One region of the Streptomyces sp. NPDC055506 genome, then DNA from elsewhere that is predicted to be linked to it. Evidence: riboswitches for the same ligand, from Rfam matches in the RefSeq annotation. Region 1 holds a riboswitch; the other holds the start of a gene.
The links. Region 1 has a riboswitch for glycine ahead of gcvT (glycine cleavage system aminomethyltransferase GcvT). Riboswitches for the same ligand answer to the same signal wherever they lie in the genome.

Region 1 (7,658 bases):
CGGACCGGGTCCGTCTTCGCGTCCCACTGCGGGTTGCGCACGAGGGTGGCGCTACGGCCCTCCTCGTAGGACTGGAACTGGTACGGGCCCGTGGACTGGATGGCCTGCACGTACTTCGCACCGGTGTCCTTGGACTGCTGCACCGGGGCCGTCTGCGAGAACGTCGCCAGGTAGTCGAAGTCGGCGAACGGCTGCTTCAGCTTGAAGACGATCGTCTGGTCGTCCGGCGTCTCGATCGACTTGATGCCCTCGGCGGACTTGTCCTTGTAGGGACCCTTGTACTTGTCACCGCCCTCCAGGTACGCCTTGAAGTACGTCGGGCCGTTGGACAGCGCCTCGGGCGCGAAGTTGGAACGCTCGATGGCGTACTTCACGTCCTTGGACGTCACCGGGGTGCCGTCCTGGAACTTCACACCCGTACGCAGCTTGTACGTCCAGGTCTTGGCGTCCGGGCTGGACTTGCCGAGGCCCTCGGCGAGGTCGGGCACGACCTCCAGGCCTTCCTTGCCCGCCGCCGGTTTGAACGTGGTGAGCGTTCTGCCGTAGAGGCGGGAGAAGTTCTGCACCCAGCCGTAGTACGTGTTGCCCGGGTCGAGGGAGTCGGGCACGTCCGAGTGCTCGTACGAGACCGTCCCGCCCTTCTTGCTCGACGCGTTGACGATCGAGTTCAGCGCGGCGTCCTTCTTGCCGTTGCCTCCCCCGTCGTTGTCGTCACCTCCGCCGCCGCACGCGGCAGCACCCAGCGACAGTGCCAGGACCGACGCAACGCCGGCGGTCACCCTTCTCGTCTTCACCTGAGGAAGCCCCCTCATTCGATGGATCACTTGCTGCGAGGGTCGAGGGCGTCACGCAGCCCGTCACCCAGCAGGTTGAAGGCCAGGACGGTGATGAAGATCGCCAGTCCGGGCACGAACATGTACTGCGGATCAGCCGTGTAGAGATCCACAGCGTTGCTGAGCATGCCGCCCCAGGAAGCCTGCGGCGGAGCGATACCGACACCGAGGAAGCTCAGTGCGGCCTCGAACAGAATGTTCGTCGGGATGATCAGCGTCGAGTAGACGAGGATCGGCGCGACGAGGTTGGGGAGCAGTTCCCGGAACAGGACGTACGGGCCGCGTGCTCCAAGGCTGGTGGCGGCCTCGATGAACTCCCGCTTGCGCAGGGTCATGGTCTGCGCGCGCACGATACGCCCGATGTACGGCCAGCTGAAGAAGCCGATCACGAAGATCAGCACGCAGATGCGCAGGGGCAGGCCGTCGAGACCGAAGAAGCCGTCCTGCACCGAGGCCGAGATCGAGATGGCGAACAGCAGCAGCGGGAACGCCAGGAAGGTGTCCATCAGCCTGCTGATGACGCTGTCGATCCAGCCGCCGTAGTACCCGGCGACGACACCGAGCACGGTGCCGATGCACACGGACAGCAGCGTGGCGCCGCCCGCGACCAGGAGGGAGACCCAGGAGCCGTCGATGATGCGGGCGAGCATGTCCCGGCCGTACTGGGGGTCCACGCCGAGGGGGTGGTCCCAACTCATGCCTCCCCAGCCGCCCTTGGGCGCGAGGAGCGCCGGGTCGATGAGGTCCTGGTTGAACTTGTTGGGATCGAGGTTGAAGATCCACTGGATCGGCTTGGAGAACACCGCCATCAGCACGAGCAGGACGACGACGACGCCTCCCGCCATCGCCACCTTGTCCCGCTTGAAGCGCATCCAGGCGATCTGGGTGAGCGAGCGCCCCTCGATCTGGCTCTTCTTGACCCCGGAGAGCACGGCCTCGGGCTGTGCTCCGGCTTCCGCCCCGGTGGTCTCGATGGGTGCGGTCACGGTGCGATTGACCCCTCTCGGGCCGGCGATCGCCGACCCCCTGGCTGCCGCTGTAGCGGTTTTGTTTGTCTCGTACACGAGACCGACCCGGCCCGTGTCTTGCGGGGAGTCTTCAACGCTTTGGCGATCTGTTGCCAGACTTGGCGGTGAAAGGATGCGTAAACGTGATGCTGTCTGCAGGGTTCCGTTATCCGGACAACGGGTAACAGCGGTCGGACGCGCTGCGTCAGGGGCATATTAGGACATCTCCGCCCCATTCACCCTTATCTACGCGCGGAGAGTTGAACGGTCGTCATGTTCGGGGGCGGTCCGGGAACGGCCTCCGTGGGGACCTGCGAACGGGTCAGTACCTGCCCTGGGCAGGGGGGTATCCGTAGCCCGAGACCGGGGCCTGGACAGGGGCGGTGGCGTGGGCCTCACGGTCGTAGAAGGGGCGTGCGCCGGCGCGCAGCCACATGGCGACCGGGTCGTGCTCGTCGGACATCGCGACGGTCGAGACAGGGAGCCCGTCCGGTACGGCGCCGAGGGACTGCTGCATCATCGCGCGCACCGAATCCACGGCCGGCGGCGAGGTGTCGTAGACGTCGAGTCCGATGGCGAGGTACGGCGCCCCGAGCGCGGGCTGCACCCAGGCGCGGCGCAGCGAGCGGACGGCCGGGGTGCGGTGGGCGTTCTGCGCGAGCAGGGCGTAGAACTGCGGGATCTCGATGGCCGGTTCGGACAGCCGCAGGGGTCCGGCCGGCTGGCGGTCCAGGCCCGTGGCGATCCGGCGCAGGTCGAGCCAGGGGATGCCGACGCCGCCGCCGGGGGCGTGCGGGTTGAGCCAGAGGCCGTAGTGGTCGGGGTACAGGGCGCGGGCCACGTCGACTCCGTCGACGACCTCGTAGCTGCGGTTCCAGCCGCTCGCCGAGAGCTCCTGGGCGGAGGTCACACAGGGGGCGTAGCCGCAGCCCTGGACCTCCATGTTTCCGTACTGGGCGTCGGGGGATCCGGCCTGGCCGTGCCACAGGAGCATCCAGATCTGGCCGCTGTGCGGGGTCGCGAGCGCGCGCAGGAGGGCCTCGTAGGCGTCATAACGCCCGGGCGTGACCTGGCGCAGCATGTGCTCGACCTGTCCGGCCGCGGCCGTGCCGCTCGCGCTCACCTTTACCGCCCCTTCGTACAACGCCTCGACCGTGACCTAGCTTAAGCCCGCCCGCCGACTCGGGACTTGCCCTCGTCCGGCGGGTGCGGGTCCGTCTGTGGCTTGTCGCGCCCACGCGGCGGAGCCGCATGGTGTCACAGCCCCGCGCCCCTCAGCGCGTCGCCCTACCGCTGGTAGAAAGGCCGGACCCGGTCCTTCATCCAGCTGCCCACCGGGTCCTCCGCGACGTCCAGGAGCACCAGGTTGACCGGCCAGGGGGCCGGGGACTTGGTGACCGCGCGGGTGAGGGCCTCCAGGGGGAGGGCGCGCAGGTCGCCTTCCCACTGGGAGAGTTCGACGCCGACGAACATCACCGGATCGGCGGTCTCGATCGCGGCGAGGCAGCGGCGGGCGGTGAGGACGACGCCGATCGCCTCGAACTCGGCGGAGGCGGCGGCGAGGAAGTCCACCGGGTCGTCCTGCCAGTCGGGCTCGAAGAGGCGGACCCGGCCGCCGCTCGCGGGGCCGTCCAGCGGGGTCCGGCCGGCCCGGCACAGGTCGGCGACGGCGGGCGGCGGGAGCGGGATGCCGACGACTCCGCCCGGGTTGATGGCCATCCCCGCGTGCGGGGGCAGACCGCGGGCGAACTCCACGGCCGGCGCGATGGTGTACGACATGTGCGAGCCGACGACCTGGCGGAACTGCTCCTCGGAGCTGAACACCGGTACGAACGCCTGGCCGTCGATCTCGATGCCGGGGAGGTCGAGCGGGCCGCTCTGCGGGCCGCCGCCGTTGGGGAGCGGGATCCACACGAAGCTCCGGCCGAGCACCTCGACGATCCGCCCGCCGGCCGAGGGGCCTGCGCCGAGGGAGGCCGAGAGCACCTCCTCCAGCTCGTTGCCGGGCCATCCGCCGTGCGGGTGTGTCTGCGTCTGCGCCGGGAAGTCCGCGGAGAAGTCCGCCGGGAAGTCCATCTGCCTACCGCCTGCCTGAAACCACTGCTGTGGCCCAAAGGCTAGCGGCTCGGGAACGGGGGACGGCCACCCCGTGAACCACGACGCGGGGCCAGGGGCGACCGGCCCGCGCTTTCGGGCTGAGCGGCCGCGGCTGCCTGCCGATGAACACAGCCCACTGACCAGCGCCGCCAGCCCATGAACACGGCCCACTGACCGGTGCCGCCTGCCCCCCGAACACGATTCACCATCCGCGGCCGTCAGCCTCATGACACAGCTGACCAACCGAGACCGCCGGCCCCGCGAACACGGCCCACCCACCAGCGCCGCCAGCCCCATGGACACGGCTGACCAACCAAGACCGCCGGCCCCACGAACACGACCCACCCACCAGCGCCGCCAGCCCCATGGACACGGCTGGCCAGCCAAGGCCGCCGGCCCCACGAACACGGCTCACCGACCACTGTCGCCGGCCCTGTGACCAGAGCCGCCGGCCGCGCGGACAGCCCTCACCGTCCGTGCCGGTTCACGGGCCCGGGCCGTCAGCCCGCGAAGGCGATGCGGTGCAGGGTGTTCGCCGCGTCGCGGTCGGCGAGGATCGCCGAGCCGCAGCCCGTGGGGAGTTCGCCGCGCTCCACCTCTCGCAGCAGGCGGGTGGTGGCCGCGCGGTGGCGCAGGAAGGCGTACCGCGAGACGCCGCGGCCGCGGTCGCGCTGGCCGGCCAGTGCCTGCTCGGGGGTGACGTCGAGCATCAGCAGATGCAGCGTGCCGCCCCGGCGGCGGGCCTCACGGGCGAGCCAGCGGCGGACCCAGGCCTGGGTACCGCAGTCGTGCACGACCACGCCCTCTCCGGTGCGCAGGGCGCGGCGCAGCCCGGCGTAGTGGGCGAGGCGGACGAGCGGGCGGTAGACCGCGTACGGCAGGGCGCGCGGCATGCGGCGGTCCCAGTGGTCGCGGGTGTCCTGGGAGTCGATGCGCCGGCCCGGCACGGTGCGCCGCATCAGCGTGGACTTGCCGCTGCCCGGCAGGCCCGTGACCACGACGAGGTCGCGGGGGCCGAACAGCAGCGCGTGCGGGCCGCGGCCGGCGCGCTCGCGCAGATCGCGGACGACCGGCACCGGCTGCGGGCCGCAGGCCGCGCGCACCGGAGCGGTCGGCTGCTCGGGCAGCGCGATGCCCGATGTCGTGGCGTACGCGGTGGTCCTGTTCACCGTGATCGTCCTCCCCTGGGGCCAGGTACGGAGTCCCATGCCCGCCGAGTGTAAAGAGAAGGTAATGCCCGATGTCTCTGGTTTTAGTCCTCTTCCTGCAACAGGCCTGCTACAGGGTGGTCCCCCTGCCACCCCGCGACGATGCGTGCAATGATGTGCGCGCCAACTGCATACCGGCCGTTTGAATCCGCGCGGGAGAGTCCCCAGCACCGTCCGACGCTGGGGCGCCGAAGGAGCAAGTCCCTCCCTTGAATCTCTCAGGCCCCGTTACCGCGCGGGCGAGGCACATCTGAAAAGCGGGCCGCACCCTTCTCCGGAGTCCGGGGAGTGGCGTGGCTCCACCCAAGGTGCAAGCCGTGTCCCGTGTGGTCATGGCGAACCTCTCAGGTTCCGATGACAGATGGGGAGGAACGACCTCGCCCGTCATGCCCTTGGAGACGACCGACGTATGAGCAGTACAGGAGAACTCCGCCACACCGCGCTCGATGCCCTGCATCGTGTCCTCGGTGCGACGATGACCGACTTCGCCGGCTGGGACATGCCCCTGCGGTACGGCTCCGAGCGTGACGAGCACAACGCGGTGCGCACGAAGGCCGGGCTGTTCGACCTCTCCCACATGGGGGAGATCACCGTCACCGGGCCGGGGGCCGCCGCCCTCCTCGACCACGCCCTGGTCGGCAACATCGGCGGGGTCAAGCCCGGCCGCGCCCGCTACACCATGATCTGCCAGGCCGACGGCGGCATCCTCGACGACCTGATCGTGTATCGGCTGGCCGACACCGAGTACATGGTCGTGGCCAACGCCTCCAACGCCCAGGTGGTTCTGGACGCCCTGGTGGAACGTTCCGCCGGCTTCGACGCCGAGGTGCGCGACGACCGGGACGCCTACGCGCTGCTCGCCGTGCAGGGCCCGGAGTCCCCGGGGATCCTGAAGTCCCTGACCGACGCCGACCTCGACGGCCTGAAGTACTACGCCGGGCTGCCCGGCACCGTCGCGGGCGTCCCGGCCCTCATCGCCCGCACCGGGTACACCGGCGAGGACGGCTTCGAGCTGTTCGTGAAGCCGGAGCACGCCGTCGAGCTGTGGCAGGCCCTGACCAAGGCGGGCGAGGGCGCCGGTCTGGTCCCGTGCGGGCTGTCCTGCCGCGACACGCTGCGCCTCGAGGCGGGCATGCCGCTGTACGGGCACGAGCTCAACACCTCCCTGACGCCCTTCGACGCCGGGCTCGGCCGGGTGGTGAAGTTCGAGAAGGAGGGCGACTTCGTGGGCCGCGAGGCCCTGACGGAGGCCGCCGCCCGCGCCGAGCAGAACCCGCCCCGCGTCCTGGTCGGCCTCGTCGCCGAGGGCCGTAGGGTCCCGCGCGCCGGGTACCCGGTCGTCACCGGCGGCGAGGTGATCGGCGAGGTCACCTCCGGCGCCCCCTCCCCCACGCTCGGCAAGCCGATCGCGATGGCGTACGTCGACCCCGCGCACGCGGCCCCCGGCACACCCGGTGTGGCCGTGGACATCCGGGGCAGTCACGAGCCGTACGAGGTCGTGGCGCTGCCGTTCTACAAGCGCCAGAAGTAGAGACTGGCCAAGCGCCAGAAGCAGACACCGGCCGCGGGCCGTCACCGCGGTCCCGGGCATCTCACCCCCGCTCACCAGCGGTCCCCTTCATCAGCACTCCCGCGCGTACAGGAGAATCCAGGCCATGAGCAACCCCAAAGAGCTGCGTTACAGCAAGGAGCACGAGTGGCTGTCGGGCGCCGAGGACGGCGTCTCGACGATCGGCATCACGGAGCACGCGGCGAACGCGCTCGGCGACGTCGTCTTCGTCCAGCTCCCGGAGGTCGGCGCCACCTTGTCCGCGGGCGAGACCTGCGGCGAGCTGGAGTCGACCAAGTCGGTGTCCGACCTCTACTCCCCCGTCTCCGGCGAGGTCACCGAGGTCAACGAGGACGTCGTGAACGACCCGTCGCTGGTGAACTCGGCCCCCTTCGAGGGCGGCTGGCTGTTCAAGGTGCGCGTCACGGACGAGCCGGGCGACCTGCTCTCCGCCGACGAGTACACCGCGTTCTCCGCCGGCTGAGGAGGCGTAGCCGTATGTCCGTCCTGAACACGTCCCTGCACGAGTTCGACCCGGCCGTCGCCGCCGCGGTCGACGCCGAGCTGCACCGGCAGCAGTCCACGCTCGAGATGATCGCCTCGGAGAACTTCGCCCCGGTCGCGGTCATGGAGGCACAGGGCTCGGTCCTCACCAACAAGTACGCCGAGGGCTACCCGGGCCGCCGCTACTACGGCGGCTGCGAGCACGTCGACGTGGTCGAGCAGATCGCGATCGACCGCGTCAAGGAGCTGTTCGGCGCCGAGCACGCCAACGTCCAGCCACACTCCGGCGCCCAGGCCAACGCCGCCGCGATGTTCGCGCTGCTCAAGCCGGGCGACACCATCATGGGTCTGAACCTCGCGCACGGCGGGCACCTGACCCACGGCATGAAGATCAACTTCTCCGGCAAGCTCTACGACGTCGTCGCCTACCACGTCGGCGACGCCGGCCGGGTCGACATGG
Region 2 (7,658 bases), on a different contig from region 1:
TGCGGCGGTACGACTTCTCGACGCGCACCCGTTCCGAGACGCTGCGGGGGCCGACGGACGATCCCGGGGTGATCCGTGAGGCGGCGGCCAGACTGTTGGACTCGGTCGACACGACGGGCGGTGTGCGGCTGCTCGGGGTGGGCGTGAGCGGGCTCGCCGACTACACACAGGAGGACCTGTTCGCGCAGGCGGCCGGTCAGCGGGCGGTCGCGGAGGGCCCGGTCGAGGAGCACGCCGCGGGGCCGGTCGAGGAGCAGCCCGCGCCGGCCGAGCGGCGTTGGCCCGCCGGGCACGATGTGCGGCACGCCGGGTTCGGGCACGGGTGGGTGCAGGGCAGCGGCCTGGGGCGGGTCACCGTGCGGTTCGAGACGCCCGACTCGGAGCCCGGGCGGGTGCGGACCTTCCGGGTCGACGATCCGGAGCTGGAGCCGGCGGATCCGTTGCCTCTGGTGTTACGAGAGCCGGAGGGGGGCGATGGGCCGGATGGTGACTCCGGGGGTGTGGGGCTGCGCTCCGCCGCCCCTTAGGCGGCTCGCCAGGGGCTTCAGGCCGTCTCGTCGGTGCCTGCCAGTTTGCCGAAGTCGTGGTCCTGGAGCGGGGGAGGGGCGGCGACGTCGAGGCCGTAGTGGTGGTAGAGCTGCAGTTCCTGCTCCGGGGAGAGGTGACGGCCCACACCGAAGTCGGGGGCGTCCTTGATGAGGGCGCGGTCGAAGGGCACGTGGAGGGCGCCGTCGATCAGTTCGCTGGGCTCGAGGGGGACGAAGGCGTCCCGGCTGAACAGGCCGGTCCGTATGGCCGCCCACTCCGGCACGCCGGTGGCGTCGTCGAGGTACACCTCGTCGATCGTGCCGATCCTGGTCCCGTTGCGGTCGAACGCCTTGCGGCCGATCAGGTTGCGCGGATCGATATCGGTTCGCACGGGCCCTCCACATGGTCGCAACTCATCCGTAACCACTACAAAACGGCACAATCGAGGAGGCGGCCACTCGAAGGTTCGTGCGTGGGACGCGCTGGTAGGCTGACAACGGCTGCTGACCCCGTGCGGGAGAGTCCTCCAGACACCATCGGAGGCGCCGAAGGAGCAAATCCTCCCCGGAATCTCTCAGGCTCACGTACCGCACGGACGAGGTCACTCTGGAAAGCAGGGCGGATGTCACGGCTTCCGCTCTCACCGACGGTGAAAGCCGGAGGCCTTCGGGCGATCCGGTGAAGCTCTCAGGTTGACATGACAGAGGGGGAGGCCGTCCGGGTACCCGTGCCGTGGTGCCCCTCGAAGGTCGTGTCAGACCAGGAGGCCTCCGCATATGACCGCCCATCGCATTCCGCTCTCCGAGCTCGAAGAGGCAGTCCCCTTCGAGCAGCGCCACATCGGCCCCGACCACGAGGCGTGCGCCAAGATGCTCGCGCACGTCGGCTACGGCTCGCTGGACGAGCTGACGGCCGCCGCCGTCCCGGCCGTGATCAAGAGCGCCGAGGCACTGGACCTGCCGGGCGCCCGCAGCGAGGCCGAGGTGATCGCCGAGCTGCGCTCCCTCGCCGACCGCAACCAGGTCCTCGGCTCCATGATCGGGCTCGGCTACTACGGCACGTTCACGCCGCCGGTGGTCATGCGCAACGTCATGGAGAACCCGTCCTGGTACACGGCTTACACGCCCTACCAGCCGGAGATCTCGCAGGGCCGGCTCGAGGCGCTGCTCAACTTCCAGACCATGGTCGCCGACCTGACCGGACTGCCGACCTCCGGCGCCTCCCTGCTCGACGAGGGCACCGCTGCGGCCGAGGCCATGGCCCTGTCGCGGCGGCTGGGCAAGAACAAGAAGGGCCTGTTCCTGGTCGACGCGGACGCGCTGCCGCAGACCATCGCCGTGATCGAGACCCGGGCCGAGCCGACCGGAGTCGAGGTCGTCGTCGCCGATCTCAGTGCCGGCATCCCCGCCGAGATCGCCGAGCGCGAGATCAACGGCGTGCTGATCCAGTACCCGGGCGCCTCCGGAGCCGTACGGGACATCAAGCCGGTCATCGACCAGGCGCACGAGCTCGGGGCGCTCGTCACCGTCGCCGCCGATCTGCTCGCGCTGGCCCTGCTGAAGTCGCCCGGGGAGCTCGGCGCGGACATCGCGGTCGGGACGACACAGCGGTTCGGTGTGCCGATGGGCTTCGGCGGACCGCACGCCGGTTACATGGCCGTCGGGGAGAAGATGGCGCGCAGCCTGCCCGGGCGGCTCGTCGGCGTGTCCGTGGACGCCGACGGGAACAAGGCCTACCGGCTGGCGCTGCAGACGCGTGAGCAGCACATCCGTCGTGAGAAGGCCACCAGCAACATCTGTACCGCCCAGGTGCTGCTCGCCGTGATGGCCGGCATGTACGCCGTGTACCACGGGCCCGAGGGCCTCAGGAGCATCGCGCGGCGCACCCACCGGTACGCCACGGTCCTCGCCGCCGGGCTCGCGAACGGCGGTGTCGAGGTCGTGCACGGCGCCTACTTCGACACCCTGACCGTGCGTGTCGAGGGCCGGGCCGCAGAGGTCGTGACCGCCGCGGAGCGGAACGGGGTCAACCTGCGTCTCGTCGACGCCGACCTGGTCTCGATCTCCTGCGACGAGACCACGACGCGGGCCCAGCTGCGTGCCGTATGGGCCGCGTTCGGGGTCGAGGGTGTCGTCGAGGCGCTGGACGCCGCAACGGAGGACGGGCTTCCGGGCGCCCTGCTGCGGTCCGACGAGTACATGACGCACCCGGTCTTCCACCAGTACCGCTCCGAGACCGCCATGCTGCGCTATCTGCGCCGGCTGGCCGACCGTGACTACGCGCTCGACCGCGGCATGATCCCGCTGGGCTCCTGCACCATGAAGCTCAACGCGACCACGGAGATGGAGCCGGTCACCTGGCCCGAGTTCGGGCAGCTGCACCCGTTCGCCCCCGCGGCGCAGGCCGAGGGCTACCTCACGCTCATCCACGAGCTTGAGGAACGTCTTGCCGAGGTCACCGGGTACGACAAGGTGTCCCTCCAGCCGAACGCCGGCTCGCAGGGCGAGCTGGCCGGTCTGCTCGCCGTACGCGGGTACCACCGGGCCAACGGGGAAGCGCAGCGCACCGTGTGCCTGATCCCGTCGTCCGCGCACGGCACCAACGCCGCGAGCGCGGTGATGGCGGGCATGAAGGTCGTCGTCGTGAAGACCGCGGAGGACGGCGAGATCGACGTCGAGGACCTGCGGGCGAAGATCGAGCAGCACCGTGACGAGCTGGCCGTGCTGATGATCACCTACCCGTCCACGCACGGAGTGTTCGAGGAGCACGTCTCCGAGATCTGCGCGCAGGTGCACGAGGCGGGCGGGCAGGTCTACGTCGACGGGGCCAACCTCAACGCGCTCGTGGGGCTCGCCAAGCCGGGGCACTTCGGCGGGGACGTCTCGCACCTGAACCTGCACAAGACCTTCTGCATCCCGCACGGCGGCGGCGGGCCCGGCGTGGGCCCGGTGGCGGTGCGTGAGCACCTCGCGCCGTATCTGCCGAACCATCCGCTGCAGCCCGAGGCGGGCCCGGAGACCGGGGTCGGCCCCATCTCCGCGGCGCCGTGGGGCTCGGCCGGCATCCTGCCGATCTCCTGGGCGTACGTCCGGCTGATGGGCGGCGAGGGGCTGAAGCGGGCCACGCAGGTGGCCGTGCTCAGCGCCAACTACATCGCCAAGCGCCTCGAGCCGCACTACCCGGTGCTCTACACCGGCCCCGGCGGGCTCGTCGCGCACGAGTGCATCATCGACCTGCGGCCGCTGAACAAGGCGACCGGCGTGAGCGTCGACGACGTCGCCAAGCGGCTGATCGACTACGGCTTCCACGCGCCGACGATGTCGTTCCCGGTGGCCGGGACGCTGATGATCGAGCCGACCGAGTCGGAGGACCTGGCCGAGCTGGACCGGTTCTGCGAGGCGATGATCGCCATCCGCGCGGAGATCGAGAAGGTCGGCTCAGGCGCATGGCCTGCCGACGACAACCCGCTGCGGGGCGCCCCGCACACCGCCGGCGCGCTCGCGGGGGAGTGGGAGCACGCCTACAGCCGTGAGGACGCGGTCTTCCCGGCCGGGGTCACGGCCTCCGACAAGTACTGGCCGCCGGTGCGCCGCATCGACCAGGCCTTCGGCGACCGGAACCTGGTGTGCTCCTGCCCGCCGCTGGACGCGTACGAGGACTGATCGACCGACCGGTCAGAGGGAGGGGCTCCGCTGATGCGGGGCCCCTCCGTCGTGCGGAGGCTCTCTCCGTCATGCGACCGCGAGTGACACCTCGGTCGACTTGATCAGGGCGATGACGGGGGTTCCGGCCGACAGGTGGAGATCGTCCGCGGCGTCCCTAGTGATCGCCGCCGTCAGTTCGCCGCCCTCGACGGTGATCCGGACGGAGGCCATCGCGTCGCCGGCCGCGATGCCCGTGACCGTACCGGGGAGCCGGTTGCGGATGGACAGGCCCGCGACGGGGGCGGTGGCCAGCGCGACCTCCGTCGACTTCACCAGGGCGCGTACGGCGGTGCCCGGGGTGAGACCGAGGTCGTCGGCGCCCTGGCGGGTGATCGCGGCGGTGAGGTCCTGTCCGCCGGTGAGGCGGACCCTGACCGTCGCCATGGCCTCGCCCGGCGTGACGGCGGTGACGGTGCCGGGGAGCTGGTTGCGGATGCTCAGGCTCATGGGTGCACGGTAGCCCGGTGAGTCCCCTGCGCCGGGTACGCGGGTGTTTGCGTCGCCTTGACCGTCGCCCAGACCGGTGCACCGGGGCGCAGATCGTCAGCCGACGTGGACCCTCGGGCGCCGCTTCCGGTCGCGTTCCGCCTCGCGCAGGACCTCGCGTGTCACCGGGGCGACCTCGCCCTGGCCGAACAGGAAGAAGCGCAGGAGGTTGGTGAAGGGTCCGCCCTCGGTCCACTCGAAGTAGATGTGCGGGGTGCACCCGGTCAGGTCTCGGGCGTGCAGGAGCAGGGCTGCCAGCGCGTTGGGGACGGAGGAGGACTCCAGGGTCAGGACGCGGTAGCGGCCGTGGAGCACCTCGCCGCGGACGGTCAGGCTCGCCTCGAACTCCGACGGGTCGGTGACCGTCACCTCGACGAAGACGAAGTCCTCCTGCCCGGGCACGTCGTTGTCCTGCCGGATCTGCTCGATCTTGTCCCGGTACTCCGCGATGTCGCGCCGGTCGGGCTCGTTGGCGATGAACCGCATCCTGCGGCTGGCCATGTCCCGGACGAAGCGTTCCGCCATGGCGTCCAGCGACACGCTGGTCACGCGCAGTTCGAACGCCCGGGCCAGCCGCGACAGCAGGGAGACCAGAATGATCCCGGCGATGAAACAGGCACCGATCTTCACGCCGTCCGGGCGCTCGATGACGTTGAGCACGGTCGTGTAGAGGAACACCGCGGAGATGACCGCGAAGCCGATGGTCCAGTTCCGCTGCCGGGCCTTGCGAGCGGCGATGGTCACCGCGATCGCGGCGGAGCTGATGAGGACCAGCACACCGGTGGCGTAGGCGCCGCCCTGCGCGTTGACGTCGGCGTCGAAGATCCAGGTGACCAGGAAGGCGATCAGGGTGAAGACGATGACCATGGGGCGTACGGCGCGGGCCCAGTGCGGGGCCATGCCGTAGCGGGGGAGGTAGCGGGGCATCAGGTTGAGCAGGCCGGCCATCGCGGAGGCGCCGGCGAACCACAGGATGGCGATCGTCGAGACGTCGTAGACGGTGCCGAAGGCGTTGCCCAGGTAGTCGTGCGCCAGATAGGCCAGGGCGCGTCCGTTGGCCTGGCCGCCCGCCTCGAACTCCTTCTCCGGGATGAGGAGCGTGGTGATGAAGCTGGTCGTGATGAGGAAGACGCTCATGATGAGAGCGGCCGTGGTGAGCAGCTTCTTCGTGTCCCGGATGCGGCCCTTCGGGTTCTCCTCCGTGTCGCCGGCGTCGCCCTTGACGTGCGGCATCACGGCGACCCCGGTCTCGAATCCGGACAGGCCGAGGGCCAGCTTCGGGAAGACCAGCAGGGCGACGCCGATCATGACGAATATGTTGCTGTGCTGGGTGGTGAGCGCGCTGGACCAGTCGGTGATCACATGACCGGCGGTGACCACGTGGTAGAGGCCGACGACCACCACGACCGCGTTCAGCGCGAGGTAGGCGCCCACCAGGGCGACCGCCACGCCGATGGCCTCCAGGAAGCCCTTGAGGAACACCGCCCCGAGCAGCGCGACCAGGATCAGGGTGATCAGCAGCTGCTTGTCGTGCAGGGCGCTGTTCAGGTGCGGGTTCTCCACCAGGTGCGTGGAGGCGTCGGCGGCCGACAGGGTGATGGTGATCAGGAAGTCGGTGGCGGCGAAGCCCAGCAGGGTCAGCACGAACAGCTTGCCCTGCCAGAAGGAGAGCAGCCGCTCCAGCATCGCGATCGAGCCCTCGCCGTGGGGGCTCTCCTCGGCCACCCGGCGGTAGACCGGCAGGGCGCCCGCCAGCGTGACGATCACCAGCACGATCGTCGCGATCGGCGAGAGCAGTCCAGCGGCGAGGGCCGCGATGCCCGGCTGGTAGCCGAGCGTGGAGAAGTAGTCGACGCCGGTCAGGCACATCACCCGCCACCAGGGCTGGCCCTTGTGCGGGGGCTCCGGTTCGGCGTGGGGTCCGGTGTGGCCGCCGCCCTTGCCCATGTCGGACAGGCCCTCCAGCATCCAGGCGCGCAGGCGACCGGGTGGGGAGGGCTCCGTACGGCTCGGTGGCAGGTGCTCAGTGGTGGCCATCGAAGGTGCTCCCGAGAGGCGGCGCAGGGTGATTCCGGCCATCACTGGACGGCCCGATCAGCGTAAGCGGAGCGTGACGTCATGGCCCTCGGATGAGGCGGCTGAGCGCGTCAAGCTTCCGTTAAGACTCTGCGTCGGGCGCCGCCGGTCGGGGTGCCGGGGATGTGAAACGCGAGCTGAGGACGGGTGGGACGGCTGTCGAGCCGCCCGTCCGTGCGCCGGTGCGGTGCCCGCGGCCGGCCCGTATCCGAACACCCTGTGTGATCGAGGGTCGACTAGGTTCCGTAAGGTTCGTTGAGCAGCTCGAATGTTTCGCCCTCATCGTCCGCCTTCGCCTCGGGGATCGATTCACCGTGTACGAGGGGTTGTCACCCTTTGGCTGCTGTCTCTAGGGTGCGGCAACGACGCATCTTTCTGTAGTTCATCCGAAACTTTCGAGGAGCATGATGGGCGACCCGGCACTGTCCCGCCGCGGCTTCCTGGCGGCCTCCGCCGTGGCCGGTCTGGGGATGACGGCACTGACCGCATGCGGCGGGGACTCGGACGGAGGGTCCTCGGGGACGACCACGATCGAATGGTGGAACATCTCCACCACCGAGCCGGCGAAGGGGGTCTGGGCCGCCCTGGCCCGCAAGTTCGAGGCACAGAACCCCAAGGTCAAGGTAAAGATCGTCCAGCTGGAGAACGACGCCTACAAGTCGAAGATGACGGCTCTGACCTCCTCCGGGAAGCTGCCCGACATCTTCCACACCTGGGGCGGCGGCGTGCTGAAACAGCAGGTCGACGCCGGACTCGTCGAGAACCTCACGGACAGCACCAAGCCGTGGGGCGACGCCCTGCTCCCGGTCGCCAGGGAGCCGTACCTGCTCGACGACCAGGTCTACGGCATCCCGTTCGACATCG

Region 2: linked by a shared signal. The riboswitch ahead of gcvP (aminomethyl-transferring glycine dehydrogenase) and the one ahead of gcvT (glycine cleavage system aminomethyltransferase GcvT) in region 1 are both predicted to bind glycine.

The regions. Positions count from the first base shown of each region.
Region 1 covers NZ_JBSHKH010000207.1:960-8,617, reverse strand. Annotated here, with positions in the region: gene ACWIF2_RS38995 (ABC transporter substrate-binding protein) at 1-812, opposite strand, end outside; gene ACWIF2_RS38990 (ABC transporter permease) at 821-1,819, opposite strand; gene ACWIF2_RS38985 (enhanced serine sensitivity protein SseB C-terminal domain-containing protein) at 2,163-2,963, opposite strand; gene ACWIF2_RS38980 (enhanced serine sensitivity protein SseB) at 3,128-3,916, opposite strand; gene ACWIF2_RS38975 (AAA family ATPase) at 4,438-5,106, opposite strand; glycine riboswitch at 5,289-5,389, shown strand; glycine riboswitch at 5,391-5,516, shown strand; gene gcvT (glycine cleavage system aminomethyltransferase GcvT) at 5,555-6,676, shown strand; gene gcvH (glycine cleavage system protein GcvH) at 6,801-7,178, shown strand; gene glyA (serine hydroxymethyltransferase) at 7,193-7,658, shown strand, end outside.
Region 2 covers NZ_JBSHKH010000005.1:10,242-17,899, forward strand. Annotated here, with positions in the region: partial or broken gene ACWIF2_RS03240 (DNA polymerase IV) at 1-626, shown strand, start outside; gene ACWIF2_RS03245 (PRC-barrel domain-containing protein) at 545-919, opposite strand; glycine riboswitch at 1,033-1,128, shown strand; gene gcvP (aminomethyl-transferring glycine dehydrogenase) at 1,305-4,190, shown strand; gene ACWIF2_RS03255 (TOBE domain-containing protein) at 4,260-4,679, opposite strand; gene ACWIF2_RS03260 (amino acid transporter) at 4,776-6,755, opposite strand; gene ACWIF2_RS03265 (extracellular solute-binding protein) at 7,202-7,658, shown strand, end outside.